4 regions of the Methylobacterium oryzisoli genome follow, and region 3 is predicted to be linked to each of the others. Evidence: predicted binding sites of a transcription regulator. Region 3 holds the regulator's gene; each other region holds the start of a gene.
What was found. The regulator PhoB, encoded in region 3, activates phosphate uptake and scavenging genes when phosphate is short. The targets are predictions, from matches to a motif close to TGTCATNNANCTGTCAT.

Region 1: phnF (phosphonate metabolism transcriptional regulator PhnF) is a predicted target of PhoB. The motif match lies at 1,223-1,239, and genes of this name have one in related genera.
Region 2: olsB (l-ornithine N(alpha)-acyltransferase) is a predicted target of PhoB. The motif match lies at 1,211-1,227, and genes of this name have one in related genera.
Region 4: ACKUB9_RS20805 (CorA family divalent cation transporter) is a predicted target of PhoB. The motif match lies at 1,081-1,097, and genes of this name have one in related genera.

The regions. Positions count from the first base shown of each region.
Region 1 is NZ_JBKIBX010000011.1:132,298-134,492, reverse strand. It holds gene ACKUB9_RS13310 (carbon-phosphorus lyase complex subunit) at 1-90, opposite strand, end outside; gene phnH (phosphonate C-P lyase system protein PhnH) at 95-685, opposite strand; gene phnG (phosphonate C-P lyase system protein PhnG) at 685-1,128, opposite strand; gene phnF (phosphonate metabolism transcriptional regulator PhnF) at 1,242-1,991, shown strand; gene ACKUB9_RS13290 (YceD family protein) at 1,998-2,195, opposite strand, start outside.
Region 2 is NZ_JBKIBX010000031.1:23,779-25,973, forward strand. It holds gene ACKUB9_RS23945 (putative bifunctional diguanylate cyclase/phosphodiesterase) at 1-70, shown strand, start outside; gene olsB (l-ornithine N(alpha)-acyltransferase) at 117-1,127, opposite strand; gene ACKUB9_RS23955 (DUF2267 domain-containing protein) at 1,314-1,709, opposite strand; gene rplU (50S ribosomal protein L21) at 1,944-2,195, shown strand, end outside.
Region 3 is NZ_JBKIBX010000040.1:48,099-50,293, reverse strand. It holds gene phoU (phosphate signaling complex protein PhoU) at 1-576, shown strand, start outside; gene phoB (phosphate regulon transcriptional regulator PhoB) at 602-1,303, shown strand; gene ACKUB9_RS27165 (flagellin N-terminal helical domain-containing protein) at 1,457-2,195, opposite strand, start outside.
Region 4 is NZ_JBKIBX010000023.1:75,580-77,774, forward strand. It holds gene ACKUB9_RS20800 (hypothetical protein) at 1-917, opposite strand, end outside; gene ACKUB9_RS20805 (CorA family divalent cation transporter) at 1,299-2,195, shown strand, end outside.

The sequences.
Region 1 (2,195 bases), on a different contig from region 3:
CGGCACCCCGGGGTCGCCCCGGCGCGCCTCGGCGAGCAGCCGGTGGGCGTTGGCGATGGCGGCCTCGCCGCCCTTCACGGCCACGTACATCGCTTCAGCCCTCCGTGGCGCGGGTGGAGCGCGGCAGGCCGGCAAGGCGGCCCGGCGCGGCGAGCAGGAGATCGATCCCGAGGGGGAAGCGGGCGTGGTTCGCGGAAAGCCGCGCGGCGAAGTCCGGCGGCAGCGGCGCGGCGGACAGGCGGGCCCGGCCGCGCAGGCCCGGCCCCTCCAGCACCAGCCCGCTCTCCTCCGACAGCCGGTCGAGCCCGAGCACCAGGGTGGCGGAGCGGTCGGGATAGGCGGGCGTGCCCTGAGCGAAATCCGAAAAATCCGGGCAGCGCGCCGGGTCGGCGACGAGCGCGAAGGCGGCCTCGACGGGATCGGCCACTACGGGTGCCCCGGTGTGGAAGCGCAGGAACGCCGCGACCTCGGGCCGGGCGGCGAGCGGCGCATCGAGCCAGAGCGGCGCGTCCGCGTCCGCGAGGGTCAGCGCCACGGCGGCGAGTTCGGGGGTGAGCGGCGCGGGCGGCGCGAGGGCGACGGCGAGCGCCTGCACCCGGCCGGGGCGGGCCAACGCGTCCATCACGGCGCGGAAGACGCCCTGGGCGTCGTGCACCGGATCCCTGAGCCCGGGGGCGAGCGCCATCAGTCCTCTCCCCGCACCATGGTGAAGAAATTGACCCGCGTCGCCGCGATGCGCCGCCGCGCCGCCTCGTCCTCCGCCGCCTGTCGGCCGGCCGCCGGTGCCAGCGCCGCTTCCACGGCCTCCCGCTGCTCCGGCCGCTGCCATGCCGCGTCGAGGATCGCGGCGAGCCGTGCCTTCTCGCGGTCGCGGCCGAGATGGTAGGCGAAGCCGGTCTCCCCGCCGGAAAGCCGCACGGCGGCCCGCGTCACCGTCATCTCGCCGAGGTTGAAGGCGCGGCCGTCGCCGCCGATGCGGCCCCGCGCCATTACGAGGCCGGTCTCGGCCGGGCGCAGATCCTCCGCGCGTCCCATCGGGCCGAGCCGGTCGAGGGCGGCCCGCAGCTCCTCGCGCGTGGCGAGCGCGCAGCGGGCCATCACGGCGCGACGCGCCTCGGTCTCTGGCATTCCCGGCGAAGAGCGTGTTGAGGTGGCAGGCGGCATCGGCGTCCGGCGCTCCTGATTTGTCTAGTGGTATAGACAAGTGGGTACGCGGGGGCAAATGAAGTTTGGATGACGGTATGGACGAGGGCGGCGACAACCGGGTGACGGCGCTCAGCCGGGGCGAGGGGCTGGCCGCGTGGCGGCAGATCGCGGACGGGCTGGAGGGGGAGATCCGCGCGGGCCAGCTCGCGCCGGGCGCGCAGCTTCCGACCGAGGCGGCGCTGGCGGCCCGCTTCGGCGTGAACCGCCACACGGTGCGCCGGGCGCTGGCGGTGCTGGCCGAGCGCGGCCTGGTGCGGGCCACGCAGGGCCGCGGCACCTTCGTGGAGGCGCCCCGCCTCGCCTACCCGATCGGCCCGCGCACCCGCTTCTCGGAGATCGTCTCGCGGGCCGGGCGGGAGGCCTGGGGCGACCTGATCGCGGCCGCCGAGGGTCCGGCGGAGGCCGAGGTCGCGGCGGATCTCGGCCTGCCGCCGGGTGCGGCCGTGCTCGACCTGCTGACCGTGCACCGCGCCGACGGCACGCCGATCTCGACGGCCCGCACCTGCCTGCCGCTGCCGCGCTTCGCCGGCTTCGACCGCGCCTACGCGGCGTTGGGCTCGATCACCCGGGCCTACGCGGAATTCGGCGTGGCGGACTACACCCGCCTCTCGACCCGCATCGGCGCCCGCCTGGCCTCCGCCGAGGAGGCGGCCCGCCTCGACCTCGCGCCGGGCCGGGTGCTCATCAGCCTCGCCAGCGTGAACGTGGATGCGGACGGAATCCGCATCCAGGCGACGCGCGGCCTGTTCGTGGCCGACCGGGTGGAGCTGGTGGTGGAGGGCTGACCCGGGTCAGGCCTCGTCCTTGAGGTTCTTGAGTCCCGCGAACGGGTTCTCGGGCTCGTCGCCGGGCGGAGGCTCGAAGGCGACGCCGGGCTTGCGCGGATAGGGATCGAGCCCGAGGGCCAGGAACTCCGCCGTGAGGCTGCCGAGGTCCACCCGGCCGTTGACGATCGGATCGGGAATCTCGGCGTCCTCGGCCGGCGTGCC
Region 2 (2,195 bases), on a different contig from region 3:
GGTGGTGGACGCGGCGATCCACGCGGCGTCCGAGCCGGTCAGGACCCTGCGGGCGGCGAGCGCGGCCTGATCCGCCGCGCCCTCAAGCCTCCGTCGCGGCCGGGCGCCCCGGCGGCTCAGGCGGCGTGCCGGTCCGCTCCCGCGCCGAAATGCCCGACGTAGCGGGGGGCGATCGCCGCCACGGGCAGCACCACGAACACGTCCGTGGTGCCGAACTGCCGGTCGATCACCGCACCGTCCCCGAAGGTCGCGCCCACGCGCAGGTAGCCCTTGAGCAGCGGCGGCAGCGCCTGGAGCGCGGCCTTCGGATCGATGGCCTCGCGGCCGAGGCGGTCCATCGGCACGTACCGCTCCGGCAGCGCCCGGGCGCGCCAGCGCTCCGGCGCCCGGGCGAAGTGGTGGAGGAAGCTCAGGGGCAGGGCGAGCCGGTCCGGATCGGTGCCCTCCAGGCTGGCGCAGCCGATCATCGCGTCGATGCGGTGATGCAGCACGTAGGTCCAGATGCCGTGCCACAGGAGTTCGACGGTCCGCTTGGTGCGGTAGGGCTTCAGCACGCAGGAGCGCCCGAGTTCGAGCAGGCGCATGCCGCGATTCGCGTCGAGGAGCGGCGCAAGGTCGTACTCGCCCGACGAGTAGAAGCCGAAATGCCGGTCCGCCTCGTCCTGGCGCAGCAGGCGGTAGGTGCCCACCACCTTCGGGCGCGGCTTGCGGAAGGGCTTGGCATCGGTCGCGGCGTGGTCGAGGACGAGGAGGTGGTCGCAGACCGCGTCGTACTCGTCGATGTCGCGCCGCTTGAGCGCCGCGAGGCCGAGCGGCACCGCGCTCATCTCCTCGTAGAACACGCCGTAGCGCAGGCGCTGGGCGCGCTTCACGTCCTTGGGGCGCGTCGCGAGCCGCACTTCGAGGGAGCCGATCCGGCCGAGCACCGGGTCGAGCCCGTTGGTCGGCAGCCGGGTCGGCAGGCGGGCGAGGCGGGGAAACAGCCGGGCGGGTGCGCCGGTCCCGCGCAGGTCGATCGCCGGCCGCGGGTCGCTCAGGCCGGGGCGCTGCAGCAGCCGCGCGAACGGCATCGGCGCGCGCGCCTCGCGCCCGGCCGGGGAAGCACCGCGGGTGAGGAACGGAACCATGATCGTGGCATCCCGTGCGGCGCGATTCCGGCTCTCGTGAGCCGTCGCTTGGCCGCCTGCGGGGGGCAGAACATCACGAAGCGCAGACGGTTTTGTGACACGCCGGCCCGATCGTTCTCAAGGACTTGCAGGAGGGACTCGCAGACGGCCGCCCCGGGCGCCCGCCCGAGACAGCCGGATCCGCCGTCAGACGAACTGGCTGAGGCCCGGGATCGAGCCGACGATCGGGCCCATCACGTCCTCGCCGGCCTTCTCGCGGCCGTAGGCGAAGAGTTCGTGGCCGAGCGGCTGCATCTGGCCCATCGGCACGCCGGCCGCCATCAGCTTCTGGCCGAGCGCCATCACGCCCCCGCCCATCATGCCGCCCAGCATGCCCATCAGGCCGCCGCCGCCCTCGCCGGGACCGCCGTCGCCGGCCTGCGCGACCACGGCGTCCGCGCCCGGCATCGCGGCGATGAGCCGGCTCACCTCCTCGGGCGGGCCCTCCTTCTGCAGGAAGGCCAGGATGAGGCCGATCGCCTTCTGGGCCGTGGTCGCGTCCAGCCCCGTGGCCTGCACCACCCGGGCAACAAGTTCTTCCATCGCGGTCTCCTGCACAACGCGGGACCGCTCTTCGGCGATGCGCCCCCCGAAATCAAGGCGCGGCATTGACAGAGGAGGGGACGCGCGGGTATCGAGCCATCCTTGGCGCGCGGACCATCCGGTTCGCGCGCCGTCGCGTTCGCGGTGTCCGCTTCAGGGCGCCGAGACGTCAACTGTCAAGAAGACGGTGCCCGGCCTCATGCCGGAGCCCGGATGGAACACGAGACGACAACGATGTTCGCAGTGATCAAGACCGGCGGCAAGCAGTACCGCGTCGCCGCCAACGACGTCATCACGGTCGGGAAGATCGAGGGCGAGGCCGGCACGGCCATCACCTTCGGCGAGGTTCTGCTCTACGCCGACGGCGCGGGCGCGACCCAGGTGGGCGCTCCGGTCGTGTCGGGCGTCAGCGTCGCGGGCGAGATCGTCTCGCAGACGCGCGGGCCGAAGATCATCGCCTTCAAGAAGCGCCGCCGGCAGAACTCG
Region 3 (2,195 bases):
GTGATCGCGGCCGACCAGCGCCTCGACGTGCTCCAGCGCGAGATCGAGGAGAAGGCGATCCTGCTCATCGCCCGGCGCCAGCCGATGGCGATCGATCTGCGCGAGACCATCTCGGCCATCCGCGTCTCGGGCGACCTCGAGCGCATCGGCGACCTCGCCAAGAACATCGCCAAGCGCGTGGTCGCCATCAGCGACCAAGTGCAGCCGCAGAAGATCGTCGTCGGCGTGCAGCACATGAGCGAGCTCGTGCAGGAGCAGCTCAAGGATGTGCTCGACGCCTACGCCACGCAGGATACCAAGGCCGCCCACGACGTCTGGCAGCGGGACGGCGGCATCGACGCGCTCTACACCTCGCTGTTCCGCGAACTCCTGACCTACATGATGGAGGATCCGCGCAACATCAGCTTCTGCACGCATCTCCTGTTCTGCGCCAAGAACGTCGAGCGGATCGGCGATCACACCACCAACATCGCCGAGACGATCCACTATCTCGTCACCGGCGAGACGCTGCCCACCGACCGTCCGAAGAACGACGCCTCGAACTACGCCACGGTGTCGGCCGGGTCGGAGGCGTGAGACCGCCCCGCCCCGAGAAGCAGGCATGTCCACCCGCATCCTGATCGTCGAGGACGAGGAGCCGCTGACGCTCCTCCTGCGCTACAACCTCGAAGCCGAGGGCTTCGAGGTCGATGCCGTCGCCCGCGGCGACGAGGCCGACCTGCGCCTGCGCGAGCAGGTGCCGGACCTCGTCCTGCTCGACTGGATGGTGCCGGGCTTGTCCGGCATCGAGCTGTGCCGTCGCATCCGCGCACGGCGCGAGACCGAGCGCCTGCCGGTGATCATGCTCACCGCCCGGGGCGAGGAGGGCGACCGGGTGCGGGGGCTCGCCACCGGCGCCGACGACTACATCGTCAAGCCGTTCTCCGTGCCCGAGCTGCTGGCGCGGGTCCGCGCCCTGCTGCGGCGCGCCAAGCCCGCCCACGTCGCGCATCTCCTGGTGGCGGGCGACATCGAGCTCGACCGCGTCAGCCACCGGGTGCGCCGGGAGGGCCGCGAACTCCACCTCGGCCCGACCGAGTTCAAGCTGCTCGAATTCCTGATGCAGAGCCCCGGCCGGGTGTTTTCCCGCGAGCAGCTCCTCGACGGCGTCTGGGGTCACGACGTCTACATCGACGAGCGCACGGTCGACGTCCATATCGGCCGCCTGCGCAAGGCCATCAACCGCGCGCGCAGCCCCGACCCGATCCGCACCGTGCGCGGCTCCGGCTATTCCTTCGACGAGATGTTCGCGGGCGCCCTCTAATCTGCGGATCCGGCCGATCGTCCGATGAGGGAAGCGGCGCGCCCGCGCCGGGCCGCCATCGGCTTCGCCGCACGATCCAGCGCCTGCCGCACGACGAGGAACGGCCGGGGCTCGCGCCCCGGCCGCTCGTGTCTCAAGATTCGTCCGAACCGATCAGCGCAGGAGCTGCAGGATGCCCTGCTGGGACTGGTTGGCGAGCGAGAGGGCCGAGATCGCCAGCGAGTTGCGGGTCGACAGGGCCTGGGAGTTCGCCGCCTCCTCGTTCAGGTCGGCGTTGGTCAGGTTCGCCGAGCCGGTGTCGAGGATGTTGATCAGGTTCTTCGAGAAATCCTGACGGTTCTGCACCACCGAGAGGTTCGAGCCGAAGGTCGAGGCCTGGGAGCGCAGCGTGCTGGTCGCCGAGGTGATCGCGCTCAGGGTCGCCTTGATCTCGTCGTCCGACTGGAAGCCGCCGGTCACCGAGGTGAGGCCGAGGCCGTCCGCGTCGAGCTTGACGCCCTTGATGTCGAGGTTCGACGAGCCGTTCTCGTTGAACGTCACCCGCAGGGTGTTCTCGCTGGCATCGTCGCCGCTCCGCCAGAGCAGGTTGACGCCGTTGTAGCTCGAGTCCTTGGCCTGCTGGGTGATCTGGTTCAAGAGCTCGTTGAACTGCCGCGCCAGGGACTGCCGGGTGGAGTTGGTCGAGCCCGTGCTGTCCTTGCCCGACGAGGTCAGCGCGACCGCCGTGTTGGTGGCCGTGCCGTTGATCGTCGAGGTCTGGGTGCCGAAGCCGATATCGAGGTTGTTGGCGACGGTCGTGCCCTGCGCTGCGGTGATCGTGAGCTTCTGAGTCGAGCCCGCCGCCGTGGTGCTGACGACGAGCTTGTTGTTGGCGTCCACGCTGGCCAGAACG
Region 4 (2,195 bases), on a different contig from region 3:
CAGCGGGTGTCAGAGGAATGACGTGCCAGCGCGGCTGTGGTTCCCGGTTCCTGCCACGCTTTCGCCGAATTTCGCAATTTCGCCGCATTCGCCCGGCCCCGCTTCCGGCGGGGCTCGGCGGCGGCGGCGGTGACGGCCGGCTCCGGCGGGCCGCAGACCGGCCGCTCCGGCCGCGTGAGCAGGTCGATCACCTCCGCCCGCAGCAGCACCTCGGGCCGTGCCCCGAGCCGGTCGACCGCGCAGCCGACCGCCTGGGGCTCGGGCAGCTGGCCGAGCGGCGCGCAGAGCCAGCCGTCGAGCCGCACCGGCGCCTCCGCGAGGCGGAAGGCCGTGCAGGCGCGCGTGCCGCCCTGGCCGGAGAGCGTGGCGTCGAGGGTGTCGAGGGGGCCGAACCGGCTCTCGACACGACCGCGCTCGCCGGTCCGCACCACCGCGAGGCCGTCGCTCTCGGCCGCCCGGCGCGCCAGCGCGACGAACAGGGTCCCGTCGGTCTCGGGCGCCTCCGCCAGCGTGAGGCGCAGGAACGGCGCCTCTTGGACGGCGAAGCTCCCGAGCGCGAGGCTGTCCTCCCGCGGCCCGCCCCCGGTCCGGCGCCTGGCCGCGGCCAGCGTCTCGTCGGCCCCGGCGATGCGGTAGCGGTCCGCCGCCACGGGCTCCCAGGCGGGCGGGGCGGCGCGCTCGGCGAAGAGGTCGGAGCCGGGCGCAGGCGCGGCCTCGCGGCGCTCGCTCGCCAGCACGCTGAGGAGCGCGATCACCCCGGCGGCGACGACGATCCGCGGCAGGGCGCGCCGGCGCCGGGGCCGGACCGCGCGGCGCAGGGGGCGCGGCACGACCGGCTCGGCCGGGCCGAGATCCCAGGCGAGTGCCCGCCCGGCCCGGGTCAGGGCCGCGTCGTCGAAGTCGGGCCTGAGCGGCACGCTGCCTCCGATCCGTTTCGGCGGCCGGGCTTGGCCGCACCCGGACAGGAGAGCCCGCGAGGTCTGGCGAATCCCTTCGAGCGGGCGGTCCGGTCCCCGGCTTTCCGGGCGCGTGGTGAACGAAGCGTGACGGCGTGCCGCTCGGCGATCTCCGGGGATCCGCCGTCATCGTTCTGTCGCGCGGGCGCGCCTAAGCAGGAGGACCTGGGCGTTCCCGCTCGGGCGACTGCTCCCGCATCGTTCTCGCCGCCGAAGCGGTCGCCGGTTCGGCCGATGATGCTGAGGGAGCGCACGGCCGCGGCCGTGGACGGCCTGCCGGCGGCCCGCCTCTCCCGGGCGCGGCCGGCCCGTCCCGCGCGGTCCCACACGGAGCCTCGGCGCATGGGCCGGCTGTTGAGCGACGAGCCGGCGCTGCCGGGGCTGCTCTGGGCGATGCGGTTCGACGCCTCGGGCCGCGGCCACCTCGTCGCGCATGGCGAGCCGCTGCCCGCGCCCGGCAGCTTCGGCGAAGGTTTTCTCTGGCTGCACGTCAACCTCAACGATGCCCGGGTCGCCGGGCTGATCGCGGACGGCCATCTGGGGCCCCGGCAGCTCGTCGCCGCGACCTTCGCGAACGATCCCCACCAGCGCGTCGCCGTCGAGGACGGGCATGTGGGAGGCGTGGTCGCCGACCTCGTGCGCGAGGCGGGGGGCGGCGCCCCGGCCGACGCGGGCGGGCGCCTGCACTTCGTGCTGGGGCCGCGCCTGCTCGTGAGCGGACGGCGGCATCCGGTGGCCGGACCGGAGGTGGCGCGGGAGGCCGCCGCCGAGGGCCGGGCCATCGCGGAGCCGGTCGCCCTGCTGGAGATCCTGATCGGTCACGTCGTCACCGCGATGGCGACGAGGGGCGGGCGGCTCGCCGACGAACTCGACGAGATCGAGGATCACATCCTCGACGAGCGCTTCCGCGGCGACCGCCGCCGGCTCGGGCCGATCCGGCGCGACGCGGTCCGCCTGCACCGTCAGCTGCTCGGCCTGCGGGCCGTCTTCCACCGCCTCGAGGGCGCGGGCGGCGAGGGGGACCTGCCGCCGGCCGCGCTCGCCGCCGCCGCCCGCATCGCGCAGCGGCTCGACGCCCTGGACCGCGACATGGTGGTGCTGGCCGAGCGCAGCCGTCTGATGCAGGAGGAGCTGGCCTCCTACGTCAACCAGCAGGCGAACCGGCAGCTCTACACGCTCTCGGTCATGACCGCCCTGTTCCTGCCTCCCACCCTGGTGACGGGCCTGTTCGGCATGAAC